2 regions of the Herminiimonas aquatilis genome follow, and region 2 is predicted to be linked to the other one. Evidence: predicted binding sites of a transcription regulator. Region 2 holds the regulator's gene; the other holds the start of a gene.
The links. Region 2 encodes sigma-54, which starts transcription at its own class of promoters, with help from an activator protein. Its sites were predicted from a motif close to TGGCANGNAANCTGCTTT; they were not measured.
Positions count from the first base shown of each region.

Region 1 (7,842 bases), 550 kb from region 2:
TCTATTGCCTCCAGCCTTTCCGGGCGCGAACGGAACACATGGGTAGCCGCAGAGATAAAGGCTTGCCCCAACGGTGCGTGCGTCAATAACAGGATACCAACCATCAGCTTTATTTCACCCGAATATTTGCATCAGCTTGCGCAAATTTTGCAGCAAGGCATTTGATTGTCTTACGAATTCCACGAGTCTATCTGCTGCTCCAGCGCATTGACAAACATGGCGGCAACATCAAAGCCGGTTTGTTGCTTGATTTCCTGGAAACACGTCGGGCTGGTAACATTCAATTCCGTCATGTAGTCGCCAATCGCGTCCAATCCTACCAGTAACAAGCCTCTTTTTAACAGGACGGGGGCCAAGGCTTCGCCGATTTCACGATCGCGTGCCGATATTTCGCGCGCTACGCCGACACCGCCGACCGCAAGATTACCGCGAATTTCGGTTCCTTGCGGAATGCGCGCCAGGCAGTAAGGTACGACTTGACCACCGATCAGCAAAATCCGTTTGTCGCCCTGTGTAATCTCTGGAATATAGCGCTGCACCATGATGGTTTGACGACCATTATCAGTGAGCGTCTCTATAATGGAACCGAGATTCAACGCATCGTCCATGACACGGAAAATTCCGGCACCACCCATGCCATCCAAGGGCTTCAGGATGATATCGCGATGCTCATCATGAAACGCCCGCACCCGCGCAGCTTCGCTAGTCACCAAGGTCGGCGTGATGTAATGCGGGAACTGCGCAATCGCGAGTTTCTCATTGAAGCTGCGTATGGCTTCCGGCTTGTTGAATATACGTGCGCCTTGCTGTTGTGCCAGCTCAAGCAGGTAAGTCGCGTATATGTATTCCATATTAAATGGCGGATCCGTACGTTCCAGGATCGCATCGAAATCGGTCAGATCCTGCGCCTGCGGCACATCTAGCCGGTACCAGTTAACAGGGTCGCCGGTCAGCGTCACGCGCGCACTATTGGCCACCAACTTGCCGCCGTCAAACGCCATATCCTTGTGCTGAAATACATGGATGGCATGACCGCGCCGCGCCGCTTCAGCCATCATTGCGTACGTGCTGTCCTTGTAAATCTTGAAACCATCCAGTGGGTCACATATGAAAGCTATTTTCATCCGGCATGCCTCGAAAAATCATCCTGCCCTGCCATTCTGGCAGACAGTTATTTAAATGTAAGAAAACTGCTGCGACATGCGTTGCCTGCCAACTTCTTGTAAGGCCTAGCGACGCGAGAGCGACAAGCATGAAGCATTAATACACTTCCGGATTCGGATCGGTTTTTTCCATTTCCAGCGAAGCCGCCAGCAAAGCCAGGCGCGCAACGACACCGTACATGTAAAAACGATTCGGCGCAGCCGTGCCCGGCTTGGCCTGATAATCCGGCAAGGCATGTTGATGTGCAAATGCCAGTGGCACGAAATGTGCGCCTGGCGCATTCAGGCTTTCATCATTCCCGCGCTCGGCATGAACACGATAGAAGCCGCCCACCACGTAGCGATCGATCATGTAGACGACGGGCTCCGCGACTGATTCATTGATATGCTCGAAAGTCGGTACGCCCTCCTGGATCATCACGTCCGTGACTTCCAGTCCATCCTTGACGACAGCCATCTTGTTGCGCTGCTTGCGGTTTAAATCCTTTAACTCGCTCGCATCGTGTACGGTCATGATTCCCATGCCGTAGGTACCCGCATCGGCCTTGACGATCACAAATGGTTTTTCCTTGATGCCGTATTCCTTGTACTTCTTGCGCATCTTTGCGAGCAGAGTATCGACATTCGAGGCGAGGCAATCCGCACCGACATTTTCATTGAAGTTGACGCCTTCGCACTTCATGAAATACGGATTCAGCATCCATGGATCGACATCGATCATCTTGGCAAATTTCTTCACCACTTCATCATATGCCGCAAAGTGATTGCTCTTGCGTCGCACCGCCCAACCGGCATGCAGGGGCGGCAGCAGGTTTTGTTCGTTGATGTTTTCCAGTATGGAAGGCAACCCTGAAGACAAATCGTTATTCAACAAAATTGTGCAGGGATCGAAATTTTTGAGGCCGACGCGACGACCATTATGCGAGCGCTCCAGCGGCTCCAGCGTCAAGGTCGTACCATCCGGCAGTTCGATCGGCGTCGGTCCGGTCACATCCGGATTAAGCGAACCCAGACGCACGTTCAAACCGGTTTGGCGGAAGATTTGCATCAGACGGGCGACGTTTTGCAAATAAAAGGTGTTACGCGTATGGCCTTCTGGAATCAGCAATAGATTCTTGGCGTCAGGACAATATTTTTCAATCGCGGCCATCGCGGCCTGCACCGCCAAAGGCAGCATTTCCGGAGAAAGGTTGTTAAAACCACCAGGAAACAGATTGGTATCAACCGGAGCCAGCTTGAAACCGGCATTGCGCAAATCGACCGAACAATAAAAAGGCGGCGTATGTTCCTGCCACTCCATCCGAAACCAGCGCTCGATGGCTGGAGTAGCCGTGAGAATTTTTTTCTCAAGGTCGAGCAACGGACCGTTCAAGGCCGTGACGAGATGCGGAACCATATAAACCTTTTTGCTGAACTATCGTTAATTGACGCTGATTTTAAACGGGAAACAGTCTTCGCGCCTTGGACTCGATCGCCATATCCGCTCAATTTGGCATTCTTAGATTAGGGCTGAAGTGCAATTTTAAAGCCCCAAACAAAAAAAGCGCCCCGCAAGGAGGCGCTTTTGCATGCCCGCTTGCGCGGGCCGCGAGAAACAGATTACGAGTGGTAAGCGGACTCACCGTGGCTGGTGATGTCCAGACCTTCGCGCTCTTCTTCTTCAGGAACGCGCAAGCCAATTACCAGATCAACCAGTTTGAAGGCGATGAAGGCAACTACAGCGGACCAGATTACTGTGGTGATCACGCCCTGGGTTTGAATCCAGACTTGACCCATGATCGAGTAATCAGGAGCGACAGCGTTCGCAACATAGTCGTACACGCCAGAGCCGCCAAGTGATGGCGCTGCAAATACACCGGTCAGGATCGCACCGAGAATACCGCCCACGCCATGCACACCGAACACGTCGAGCGAGTCATCTGCGCCCAACAAGCGTTTCAGACCATTCACACCCCACAAGCAGACGATACCAGCCAGCAGACCGATTACCAGTGCACCCATTGGGCCGACAAAGCCTGCAGCAGGTGTAATCGCAACCAGACCAGCAACCGCACCGGATGCGGCACCCAGCATTGAAGGTTTGCCTTTAGCCATCCATTCGCCGAAGGTCCAGGTGCAAACTGCAGCAGCTGTAGCCAACAGAGTATTGACGATTGCCAAAGCCGACAGGCCGTTTGCTTCCAGACCTGAGCCTGCGTTGAAACCGAACCAGCCCACCCACAGCAACGAAGCACCGATCATGGTCATGGTCAGCGAATGAGGAGCCATTGCTTCTTTACCGTAACCAACACGTTTGCCGATAACGTATGCACCAACCAAGCCTGCGATAGCAGCATTGATGTGAACCACGGTACCGCCAGCGAAGTCGAGTGCGCCTTTTGCGAACAACCAGCCGGAGACAGCAGTTGCAGCTTCAGCAGCAGCAGCATCTGTGTAAGCATCAGGACCAGGCCAGAACCAGACCATGTGAGCCATAGGCAGGTACGAGAACGTGAACCACAGGACCATGAACAACAGGACTGCAGAGAATTTCACGCGTTCTGCGAACGCACCGACGATCAGGCCGCAAGTAATCGCTGCAAACGTAGCCTGGAAAGCGACAAAGCTGAACTCAGGAATCACGACGCCTTTGCTGAAGGTAGCAGCAACGGTTTCAGCCGTAATGCCCTTCAGGAACAAGCGATCGAATCCGCCAATGAACGCGCCACCTTGTGTAAATGCCAGCGAGTAGCCGTACACGCACCACAACACCACGATCACCGAGAACACCATGAAGACTTGCATCAACACGGATAGCATGTTTTTCGAGCGAACCAAACCTCCGTAGAACAATGCCAAGCCAGGGATCGACATCATGATCACGAGGATGGTTGCAATCGACATCCATGCCACATCGCCTTTATTCGGCACAGGTGCCGGTGCGGCGGCTGGCGCTTCTGCTGGAGCAGTTGCGGCCGCGGCCGGAGCAGGTGCGGCTGCCGGAGCTGCAACGGCTGGTGCCGCCACTGCTTCAGTTGCAGCCGGAGCGGCCGCTTCTTCAGCAATTACCGGCGCCGAAAAACCCACGGCAACCAACAAAGCACCAGTAGCCAGGGCGCTTGCGAATATTTTTTTGATACTCATCTCATTCCCCTTAAAGTGCTTCTTTACCGGTTTCACCGGTGCGGATGCGGACGACTTGCTGCAGGTCATAGACGAAAATCTTGCCATCGCCAATTTTGCCGGTTCTTGCCGCGGTTTCGATTGCCTCGATCGCACGATCAACGATCGTGTCATCTACGGCAGCTTCGATTTTCGTTTTAGGCAAGAAATCCACTACGTATTCCGCACCGCGATACAACTCGGTATGACCTTTTTGGCGACCGAAGCCTTTGACTTCAGTCACGGTAATGCCTTGAACGCCGATCGCAGACAAGGCTTCCCGCACTTCATCCAACTTAAAGGGCTTGATAATGGCGGTAATCAGTTTCATTTGAACCTCTTACGTTATTTTTTAAATTAGAAAGCTTTGGAAATCGACAATACGGCCGATGTATCACCCAGCTTTTTCGATTTTCCGCTTGGGGCCGTCGTCAAGAGATCACCATCAATGTCTGTAGCAACAACTGCCAGACCAATCGTTGCGAATCCGAAATCACGGGAAAGGGAAATTTTATAATCTTGGTAATCTGACGCGCTGTTGTTCTTTACTGTTGTCTTGCCGATATGCAAACCCAATGTGGTTTTATCTGCAACTTCAAAGTTGGCGTTCAATTCAAGATAGTCGGAACCATCACTATTAGCGACGCCGAAAGCATCACTGATCGCGTAGCTGTATTTTGCGGTGAACCATTTATAGGTGCCTGCAACGTACAGTTCGGTTGTATCGTATTTTTCGCCACCAGTAACTTGCGCACCTGGATAGTAGTAATACAAAGCGCCTACATCAGCAGTGAAGTCTGGGGTGATCGCGAATTTGTAACCTGCATACAGATCCATTTCAATCGAACCATCTGTGTATGAATTGCCGCTAACATTCGAGTTCCAGTTGCCGACATAGAAGCCGCTCGAATGCGCGTAGTCAAAGCCGCCTTGAACGGTTGGCTGTTTAAATGTTTGCGAAATACCACGGAAACGGTAATCTGTTGCTACAGTCAGGTTGCCTGTGAAGGTATGTTCTGGTGTTGCAGCTTCTTGTGCGTTAGCAACGCCAGCAAATGCACCCATTACAGCGACTGCAAGAATCAGTTTTTTCATGATATTCCCTTTAAGAGTTAAATATAGAAACCAAACGTTGGTTGTCCTCAGGTCTACATTTAGCAGGACTCATGCCAGCTTTATTCAGTGAAATGTATTATCATTTTTACTATTAATCCTTACCCGATACTATTTTCTTAAACAGTCCAAACATATATGCGCACCTTTATGGAGCATATGAACACGAATCGCACTTCAATGGTGCCAAATTAAACACTCTTTGCGAGGAAAAATGGAAAAGCCTAATTTTTTTAACGATATGCAAGACAAGATCAATCAGGTTTTAGAGAACTCGCCTGTCAAAGACATTGAAAAAAATGTAAAAGCGATGATGAATCAGGGGTTTTCCAAGCTGGATCTGGTTACGCGCGAAGAATTCGATGTGCAAGCGCAAGTACTTGCCACTACTCGCGCCAAGCTGGAAGCGCTTGAGGCACAAGTCACCGCGCTGGAAACCCAATTGAAAAACAAGGGGCCACTGGCTTAAATTGCATCAAATGCGCGTTCGGCATCTGTATTTATATACTTGCCGAACGGCGGGCCTTATTTCGCTCCGCATTACCTTCCATTCACTCGTTTTTTATTTTTTGCAAAAACGAATAGGGTTATAAAAACTGCAAGGAGCGCGTCATGCGCATGAGCGACGAAGAGTATTTTCGCAGTTGTGTAGCCCAGGAACGTCATTTGGCGCAATTACGCGGGCACCACAACATAGAAGAATTCTATGAAAGCGCGGGCTCATTGTGGGAAGACAACCAGGTCTTACCCAAATGGACGCGCGACTGGAAAGCTTGCGGTCCGCTTATTGCAGAATACGAACTCGTCATCTGTTATCAAGACCTGCCCGGCGATCCGCACGGCAAGGCTATTCATATCGGCACCACAGTTGTGCACTATTCCGATCATCCGAGTAACGATCAGGCAATGAGATACGCAATCGTCAAAGCGGCCATTGCCCATCTGGAACACACCAGGCATTGCAAACACTGATTACAGCATCCACTGAACCGCAGTAATTTCAAGGAGTGTCATGAGCCTAGCCGTTTTGACGAGCCGTGCGCTGGCAGGAATGCAAGCGCCAGAAGTAACGGTAGAGGTTCATCTTGCCAATGGTTTACCTTCATTTACGATCGTTGGCTTGCCGGAAACCGAGGTCAAGGAATCGAAAGATCGCGTGCGGGCCGCTTTGCAGAATGCAGGATTTGAATTCCCCGCGAGACGGATCACGGTCAATCTGGCGCCAGCCGACTTGCCAAAGGAAAGCGGCCGCTTTGATTTGCCGATCGCCCTCGGCATACTGGCAGCATCTGGCCAAATGCCTGCAGAGACGCTAAGCCAATATGAATTTGCTGGTGAGCTTTCTCTGTCCGGCGAATTACGTCCGATCCGCGGCGCACTGGCGATGACGTTTGCGATGCATCGCAGCGGTGACAAGAACGGCAAGCAACGCGCTTTTATCCTGCCGCGCATGAATGCAGATGAAGCGGCATTGGTGCGCGACGTAACGATCTTTCCTGCTGATTCTTTATTGCAGGTTTGCGCACATTTCGCCGCAATGGATCCGGATGCTCGTTTGACACGCCACATCGCAACGCCAGTAAGTGAACGCCCACATTATCCCGACCTGTCGGATGTAAAAGGGCAGGCACAAGCAAAGCGCGCATTGGAAGTCGCGGCGGCCGGTGCGCATAGCTTACTGATGGTAGGACCTCCAGGCACCGGCAAGTCAATGTTGGCGGCACGTTTTGCCGGCATCCTGCCACCGATGACCGATGATGAAGCATTGGAATCTGCGGCGGTGCAATCGCTGACCAGTGGCTTTACCACCGCGCGCTGGAAAGTGCGACCCTTTCGTTCCCCGCATCACACGGCATCCGGCGTTGCGCTGGTAGGCGGAGGGGGAACACCACGACCGGGAGAAATTTCGCTGGCGCATCGTGGCGTCCTGTTTCTCGACGAATTACATATTAGGTAGCCGGACTGTACTGGAAGTTTTACGCGAACCCTTGGAGTCCGGACACATCACTATTTCACGCGCTGCGCGACAGGCAGATTTCCCCGCGCGCTTCCAGTTGATTGCGGCGATGAATCCCTGCCCTTGCGGTTACTTCGGCCACCCATCCAACAAATGTCGGTGCACGCCTGATGTAATTGCGCGTTATCAGTGCGCATCATCAAAGATAAGCCAAATAGAGATGCCAATATAATCAATCAATTAGCGACGTTTGGCTTTATGAACTTTATCTTCATTTCATCTAAGTTAAGCCAAAAAATGTAAGTGCTTTTGTCGCACTAGTTTGGAACGTCTCTTTATCCAAATGAAAGCGGTATGCACCACTGCATTACCAATGCCGTATGTCAAAAATTGGCAAACTTGCGGATTGCAAGTTCCTCGCTATAACACTCTCATTTTCTACAAATCCATTGTAACTACCAATTGGCC
Region 1 covers NZ_JBHTCC010000001.1:1,202,683-1,210,524, forward strand. Annotated here, with positions in the region: gene ACFQO0_RS05520 (PTS sugar transporter subunit IIA) at 1-104, opposite strand, end outside; gene gshB (glutathione synthase) at 171-1,124, opposite strand; gene gshA (glutamate--cysteine ligase) at 1,261-2,559, opposite strand; gene ACFQO0_RS05535 (ammonium transporter) at 2,763-4,286, opposite strand; gene ACFQO0_RS05540 (P-II family nitrogen regulator) at 4,297-4,635, opposite strand; gene ACFQO0_RS05545 (TorF family putative porin) at 4,662-5,399, opposite strand; gene ACFQO0_RS05550 (accessory factor UbiK family protein) at 5,632-5,886, shown strand; gene ACFQO0_RS05555 (aminoacyl-tRNA synthetase) at 6,036-6,389, shown strand; partial or broken gene ACFQO0_RS05560 (YifB family Mg chelatase-like AAA ATPase) at 6,430-7,576, shown strand.
Region 1: the regulator sigma-54 is predicted to act here: its motif matches at 5,459-5,476, upstream of ACFQO0_RS05545 (TorF family putative porin).

Region 2 (7,842 bases):
CACCAGGGACAATAACGCAATCAACCGACGGTAGTAGCAATGCTTATTATTGCGTTACGCCTGATGCAACGGCGGACACGTGTACGAACGGGACGCTAGAAGGAGGCAGTTGCAAAGTTGAAATGGCAATAGCATGTACTGGGACGATGCGCTCCTTGGTAGGATCGTCCAGCGATGGCCGCAATATTAAAATGGTCGGGACCGCTGGTACTCTCGTTGACTTTATTTACGACAATTTATCGACGACGCAAAAAACCTATTTCACTGCTTCTGGATTGAGCCAATGGGCGGATCTTTCTGCAGATCAAAAGACGCTTGCAGCAGGTTCAAGCATGATTTCCTACCTGCGCGGACAGACCAGATTTGAAATGGACCGCACCAGCAATGCCGCCGAAGATAGGCTGTATCGATATCGCGAAGCGACATTAGGTGATGCAATCGAGTCGCAACCTGCATTCGTTGGCAAACCGTATTTTAGTTATGCCGACACAGGTTACGCTGCCTATATCACTGCCAAGGCTTCTCGCCCAAAAACGGTTTATATGGGAACCAACGATGGCATGCTGCATGCATTTAATGCTGTAGATGGAACAGAACGATGGGCTTTTGTCCCTACATTGGTGATCCCGAATCTCTGGCATCTTGCAGATAAGAATTATGGAAGTCAGCACAGGAATTATGTAAATGGCAGGCCGATCATCGCGGATGTTTATAACCCGGCGACATCTGCTTGGCGGACCATCTTGGTAGCCGGTTTGAATGGCGGCGGCAGAGGATATTACGCACTCGATATTACCGACCCTACCACGCCGATTTTGCTATGGGAAATTGATTCCACGAATGAGGCCAATCTGGGATATAGCTATGGCTACCCAGTTGTGACGAAAAAGGCAGACGGCACTTGGGTTGTTTTGTTCACATCTGGCTATAACAACACCAGTCCAGGAAATGGTGAGGGTTATTTGTATGTGCGGAATGCTCTTACTGGTGCTCACATATCACGGATAGGTATTGGCGTTGATCCGGATGTCGATGATCCTGCTATTACGCCGAGCGGATTGGCTAAGATAGCAAACTATGCTAACGATCCGGCGCGCAACAATACGTCTTTGTATGTTTATGGCGGCGACCTTTCGGGTAACGTGTGGCGTTTCGATATCAATACCAATACAGTATTGAAATTTGCAGTTTTGAAGGATCCGTCTGGTGCTAGGCAACCCGTTACGGCGGCGCCTGAGTTAGGTGTCGCTTACGGTAAGCGATTGGTTTTTGTTGGGACCGGAAAGTATCTAGAGAAAAGCGATCTGGAAAATACGCAGAGACAAACCTTGTATGCAATAAAGGATAACAATGCGACCACTACTCTGGTGAATCCACGGCTATCGCTAGTGCAACAAACTATTACGACCTCAGGATCCACCCGCACTGCATCGCAAAATGAAATTGATTTCAGGCTTGATTCAGGATGGTTTATCGACTTGCCGGATACGGGGGAGCGTATTCATGTGGAACCTATACTTGATTCTGGTCTCTTGATTGCGCCTTCTACCGTGCCATCCAATACGGTATGTTCACCGGGCGGGTATGGTTGGCTTAACTACTTTAATTACCTGAATGGAAATAATGGCGACGGCATTGTTTCGGAAAAATTCAATGCCCCGATTGTCGGTGTAAATTATTACTACACTCCTGACGGGGAACGACATGTTTCAGTGGTTACCTCAGATCATCCGACGCCTGACCAACCTACAAACAAGTTGCCTAAGCCGCCTAACGCCTTGTCATTTCAAGGTAAGCGCGTAATTTGGCGCGAATTTATACCAGACTGATTTTTAATGTAGATTGATCGGCGGCCCTACGTGGGCCGCCTTTTTTATTTTCCTGCTGGCTCGTCTTGCTTATCTGTGTTTTTCCACACTTCGATGCGTATTTCACTAGGCACGGCGATGCCGGAAATTTGGGCTGCTGCAAAAGTCATTGTTTTAAAAGCAGTGGTAATCAACAGCAGTTTTTCACTGTCAGCAATATCGCCAGGGATGAATACTTCGTCTACCGTTCCCACATTACTGATGCGCAAAGTCATTATGAGTGGCTCAGGCAATCCTGCGATATCGGGCAAGAAAAAATCTGCAGGTAGGTCATTGATGACTTGTGGTTTCTGGCTTAATTCATCCGATTTGAAATAGTAGGATTGAAAGGGTAGTTGTGCACCGATCGGAATTTCAGCCAACGAGGGCGCCGCCGGTAACGATGGTATTTCTGGCTGTATCAGATTGTGGACGTTTTGACTTTTAGTGGCTATGCGCTGAGGCGCATGATCTAATTTTTCACTCAGTAAACGGACAACCACCCCTGTCGTCTCACTGCTATTTTTATTGTTAGTCTCAGCAAATTCAGCGAGCGAGTAAAGAATAAAAGCATGTCCTGAAAGGGTCAAAATCAGCGCGATAGCTGAAATTGGCTTGGCGAGAGAAGAGGGAAAATACTTTTTGCGATGGTCATGCATCCAGTCATTTTATATTGATGTTTAGCGATTTTTAATCGATTTCTGTAGAGCTTTGACATTAAAAAAGGGCGCAATCTGCGCCCTTCATTTTTAGTGACTGATTTTCTCAGCCTGATGATTTCCCGTTAAGGGGTGACAGCAGCGTCGGATTCATCCGGCAATCGTTTGATTGCATCATGTTGATGATCTTGCTGCTTGGTTTTGTATTTGATGACTTGTCGATCGAGCTTGTCGACCAGTGAGTCAATCGCCGCATACAAATTGTCGGCAATACTTTCCGCATGCAGATCCTTGCCTCTCACGCGCAAGTTGATTTCTGCTTTCTGGCGTTTTTCTTTTTCCGGAAGATTGTCTACAGTCAGGATGACTGCAATGTCGATAACGTGATCGAAGTGACGTTTGATACGCTCCAGTTTTCCTTGTACATATTCGCGGATTGCTGGGGTTAATTCGAGGTGATGTCCACTGATTGTGAGATTCATACAGTGCTCCTATGATAATTCACTGGAGGTTCAAGCGCCTTGTTACCTGGCCACAAGAACACAGCAAGGTATAACAAAAACTACTAAGGACAGTTCTACAACGATTTGCGCAAATTGACTGGGGGAATTTTCAAGGCTTCACGGTATTTTGCAACGGTACGTCGCGCCACAACCATACCCTGTTCCGCCAGCATTTCTGCGATTTTGCTATCAGAGAATGGGATTTTCGGGTCTTCAGCTCCTATCAATTGTTTGATCAGTGCCCGTATCGCAGTGGAGGATGCTTCGCCGCCTGTTTCCGTTGCGACATGGCTGCCGAAAAAGTACTTCAGTTCGAACATTCCATGCGGTGTGAGCATGTACTTTTGCGTCGTTACACGAGAAATAGTGCTCTCGTGTAGACCTAGTGTATCAGCTATTTCACGCAACACAAGTGGGCGCATCGCGACAGCGCCATGTGAGAAAAAGTTGCGTTGTCGTTCTACTATCGCCTGTGATACGCGCAGGATAGTGTCGAAGCGCTGACGCATATTTTTGATCAACCATTTGGCTTCTTGCAGTTGCGATCCGAGCGATCCATCGCCCTTGCTTTGCTTCAAAATATTGGCGTACATGCTGTTGACGCGCAAGCGTGGCATGACGTCGTGATTGAGCATGACTTGCCAGCCGTTGCGTGTGCGTTTGACGATCACATCAGGCACCACATAATCGGAAGAGCCGCTTGCGAAAATCGCTCCTGGGTGTGGATTGCATTGTTTGATGATGACTTGTGCTTCGCGCAAATCTTCGTCGTCGCAATCGAGGGCCTTGCGCAGTTTGTTGAAGTCGCGTTGCGCAAATAGAGTGAGATGATTTTCAACAATCGCGAGCGCCATGCGGCGCGTGACCATTGCAACTTTCGGCATGCGTTTGATTTGCAGTGCCAGGCATTCAGAGGCATTGCGCGCACCCACACCAGGCGGATCGAAGCTTTGCAACAGGTTCAATGCAATCTGCAATTCTTCCAGTTCTATTTCCAGCTCTTCCGGCAGGCGCGCGTGGATTTCTTCCAGTTCTTCTTCCAGATAGCCGTTGTCGTTCAATGCATCGATGATCAATTCAAGCAACGCACGATCACGCGTCTCGCGCACAGTTACGCGCATCTGTTCCAGCAGGTGCTCACGCAATGTTGTTTCGTGTGCTTCCAGCTGCGGGCGGGCGTCATCATCTTCCGGTGCTTTCGATGTACGTGCGACATCGTCAAAACTCCATTCGGCATCGCCGTTGGATGATTCGGGTGCGTCTGATGGCGTATCGAAACTGGCTTCGCTTTCCGGGACTTGCGCATTGGCCTCTATGCTTGCGCCTTCCGGTGTGGTTCCGGTAGAGCCGATGGCGCCATCGGCCAGCAAGCGGATCGCGTGATCCAGCGGATCGTCGGTGCGCTCCAGCAGTGGATTGTCTGCGAGAATTTGTTCCAACTCCTGATGCAGTTCCAGCGTGGACAATTGCAGCAGACGGATTGATTGCTGCAATTGCGGCGTGAGTGCCAGATGTTGCGAAACGCGTAGCTGCAGGGATTGCTTCATAGAGTTATCTAGCTTCCGGCATCACATGCGGAAGTGTTCGCCGAGGTAAACCCGGCGCACCGATTCGTTGGCGATAATCTCGTCAGGGCTGCCGCTGGCGAGCACTGCACCTTGATTGATGATGTAGGCACGATCGCAGATGCCGAGTGTCTCGCGCACATTGTGATCGGTGATCAGTACGCCTATGCCGCGCTCTTTGAGGAAGCGCACAATACGTTGAATTTCAATTACTGCTATCGGATCAACGCCGGCAAACGGTTCATCCAGCAAAACGAAACGTGGATTGGTTGCCAGTGCGCGCGCAATCTCGACGCGACGACGTTCGCCACCGGACAAAGACATCGCTTGATTTTCACGCAGCTTCTCGATTTGCAGGTCAGCCAGCAAAGTATCGAGACGTTGTTCGATCTGCGGCTTGCTCAAGGATTTGCCATTGAGGCGCTGTAGTTCGAGCACGGCGCGAATATTATCCTCGACGCTCAGCTTGCGGAATACCGACGCTTCTTGCGGAAGATAGGACAAACCCAGCTGCGCGCGTTTGTGTATGGGCTGGCGCGAGATATTGACACCATCCAGTTCGATGCTGCCGGCATCCGACGGTACCAAGCCGACGATCATGTAAAACGACGTAGTTTTGCCGGCGCCGTTAGGGCCCAGCAGGCCAATCACTTCACCGCTCTCGACTTGCAAGGCGACGTCACGTACAACCTGACGCGCGCCATAGCTTTTTTGCAGTCCGCTGACTATCAACTTGCTCGACATCTTAAGGGGCCTTTGTTGTATCGGCACGCGGCTGGATGATGGCCTTGATGCGTCCTGCACCTGGCTTGCTGTCGCCCCCGCTAGTGTTATGCACGGTGAAAAATTCAGCGCGTGTATCGTAGGAAATATACTCGCCGTTGACTTCATCGGTAGTCTTGCCATTTTCCAGGCGACGCATACGAGCCTTGGAATACAGTTTCATGATTTCATTCTTGTCGTCGTATTCGATGCGCTCGGCCTGGCCTTCTATCCATTGGTCGGGACCGCCGTCACGTTTTTGACGGAAACTGGCAAGTGAGCCAGGGGCCGCATACATGACGACAAATTGATAGCCGGCCGGATCTTGCGTGACCACCATCTTGTTGGATTTCATCAGAATCGAGCCGCGCGTCAATACGACATTGCCGACGAAGGTGTTGATCTGTTTGACGTCGTCGTACTGCATTTGATCGGCTTCGACGTTGGTCGGCTTGGTTGCATCGGCTTTTTCAGCATGGACGCAAGTCAGCGCGCCCAAACCAGCGATAAGCAGCATTGCAGAAAGTAATCGTTTCATGAAATTTTTCTAAGAGAATCCATCGATTAAAAGTCGGATCACGAAATCAATTGGTGACGACAGGCGGCTGGTACTGGCCTTTTACATTACTCGACAAGCTGAATTCGCCGGTTGCATTGTTGACAAACATGCCGGCGCCATTCAGCGTCGATTTCCCAAGTTGCAGTTCAACCGGCTTGGGGGTTTTCATGACATCCTCGTCTGGCAATATCAGCAAATAAGATGTCTTGAGTTGAAAATGCTGCGACTTTGCGGAAGCGGGTCTGTCTATATGCACATTGTCATACATATGGACTTCGCTGCTGTTGTTAGTCACTTTGGCGCGCAAGGAGCGACTCACCATCGGTGGCCGATCAGCGCTATAACTATGCATGACCGGATTCTGTATTTGATAGGAGTCGTCTTGCGGGTAATGTTTCATTTCGGTGCCGGTGAGGTTGTAACGTGCCTCGCCGGTTTTTGCCATGCGCACGAAATTAAATTTCTCTACATAAAAATCGGGCTCCGTGCGTACCCGGGCAGGCAGGGAATCTTCAGTTTTGCGCTGCATCACTTCGACTAGCCAAAAACTGCCGAGCGCTAATCCTGCGCTCAACGCAATCAGCACAATCAGGCGCATGCCATTGCCTGGACGCGGCGCTTTCAAGACAAGTACAGCGCGATGGCCGCCTCGTAATTGCCTTGTGCGCGCAGAATGAAATCGCACAATTCACGTGCCGCGCCGCGACCGCCGCTGGCTTGCGTCACGTAATGCACGCGTGAGCGCACTTCCGGATGTGCATTGGGTACGCTTGCTGCAAAGCCGACGCGCGACAGGATAGGCAAGTCTATGACATCGTCGCCGATGAAGCCGCATGCACTGGCGTCAGTGCCAGTTTGTGCGAGCAATTGTTCAAATGCACTGCGCTTGTCATGTATGCCTTGAAACACATGATGAATGCCAAGGTCCGTCGCGCGGCGCAGCACAATAGGTGATTGGCGTGCACTGATGATCGCGGTCGCGACACCGGATTGCTGCAGCAATTTGATGCCGTGGCCATCGAGAACGTTGAAGGTCTTGATGACCTCGCCATCCGCGCCAAAATGCAGGCTGCCGTCGGTCAGAATGCCATCGACGTCAAATATCATCAGCCGCACATTCGCTGCACGAGCGGAAGCAGCTGACACTGAATTGGAAAAAACCGCGGCAGAATCTGCAGAGGAGGTCATCAGATTACTTTCGCGCGGGTCAGATCATGGATGTGCAATGCGCCCACCAGTGTGCCGTCAGTATTGGTTACCAATAATTGATTGATGCGGAACTCTTCCATCATGTCGACTGCATCGACGGCGAGCTGCTCCGGCTGCACGCTGCGCGGGTTGGCGTGCATCACATCGGCAATCGATAAAGTCGAAAAATCTTGCTTGTTTTCAATCAGGCGGCGCAAATCGCCGTCCGTGAATACGCCGATGGCGCGACCGTCAGCATCAACTACGGCTGTCATCGCCATGCCTTTTTTACTGATTTCCAATAGTGCGGAGTAGAGTGTCGCATCAGCAGCGACGGTAGGAATCGCATCGCCGGTGCGCATCACATCACGCACGTGCGTCAGCAAACGGCGGCCGAGTGCGCCGCCCGGATGCGAACGTGCAAAATCTTCTTCGCCAAAACCGCGTGCATCCAGCAGTGCCATCGCCAACGCATCGCCGAGCGCAAGGGTTGCGGTGGTGCTGGCAGTCGGTGCCAGGTTCAAAGGACAAGCTTCCTTGTCGACCTTGACGTTCAGGTGGACGTCAGCAAACTGCGCCAGACTTGAGGCGTCGTTGCCGGTAATGGCAATCAGGGTCGCGCCCATGCGTTTGATGATCGGGATGATGGCCAGCAATTCGCCGGCTTCACCTGAATACGAAATCGCGATCAGTGCATCATTGGCGGCAATCATGCCAAGGTCGCCATGCGAGGCTTCGGCCGCGTGCACGAACAAGGCT
Region 2 covers NZ_JBHTCC010000001.1:1,753,465-1,761,306, forward strand. Annotated here, with positions in the region: gene ACFQO0_RS08160 (pilus assembly protein) at 1-1,829, shown strand, start outside; gene ACFQO0_RS08165 (hypothetical protein) at 1,874-2,506, opposite strand; gene hpf (ribosome hibernation-promoting factor, HPF/YfiA family) at 2,632-2,988, opposite strand; gene ACFQO0_RS08175 (RNA polymerase factor sigma-54) at 3,084-4,556, opposite strand; gene lptB (LPS export ABC transporter ATP-binding protein) at 4,578-5,318, opposite strand; gene lptA (lipopolysaccharide transport periplasmic protein LptA) at 5,320-5,874, opposite strand; gene lptC (LPS export ABC transporter periplasmic protein LptC) at 5,921-6,493, opposite strand; gene ACFQO0_RS08195 (KdsC family phosphatase) at 6,517-7,083, opposite strand; gene ACFQO0_RS08200 (KpsF/GutQ family sugar-phosphate isomerase) at 7,083-7,842, opposite strand, start outside.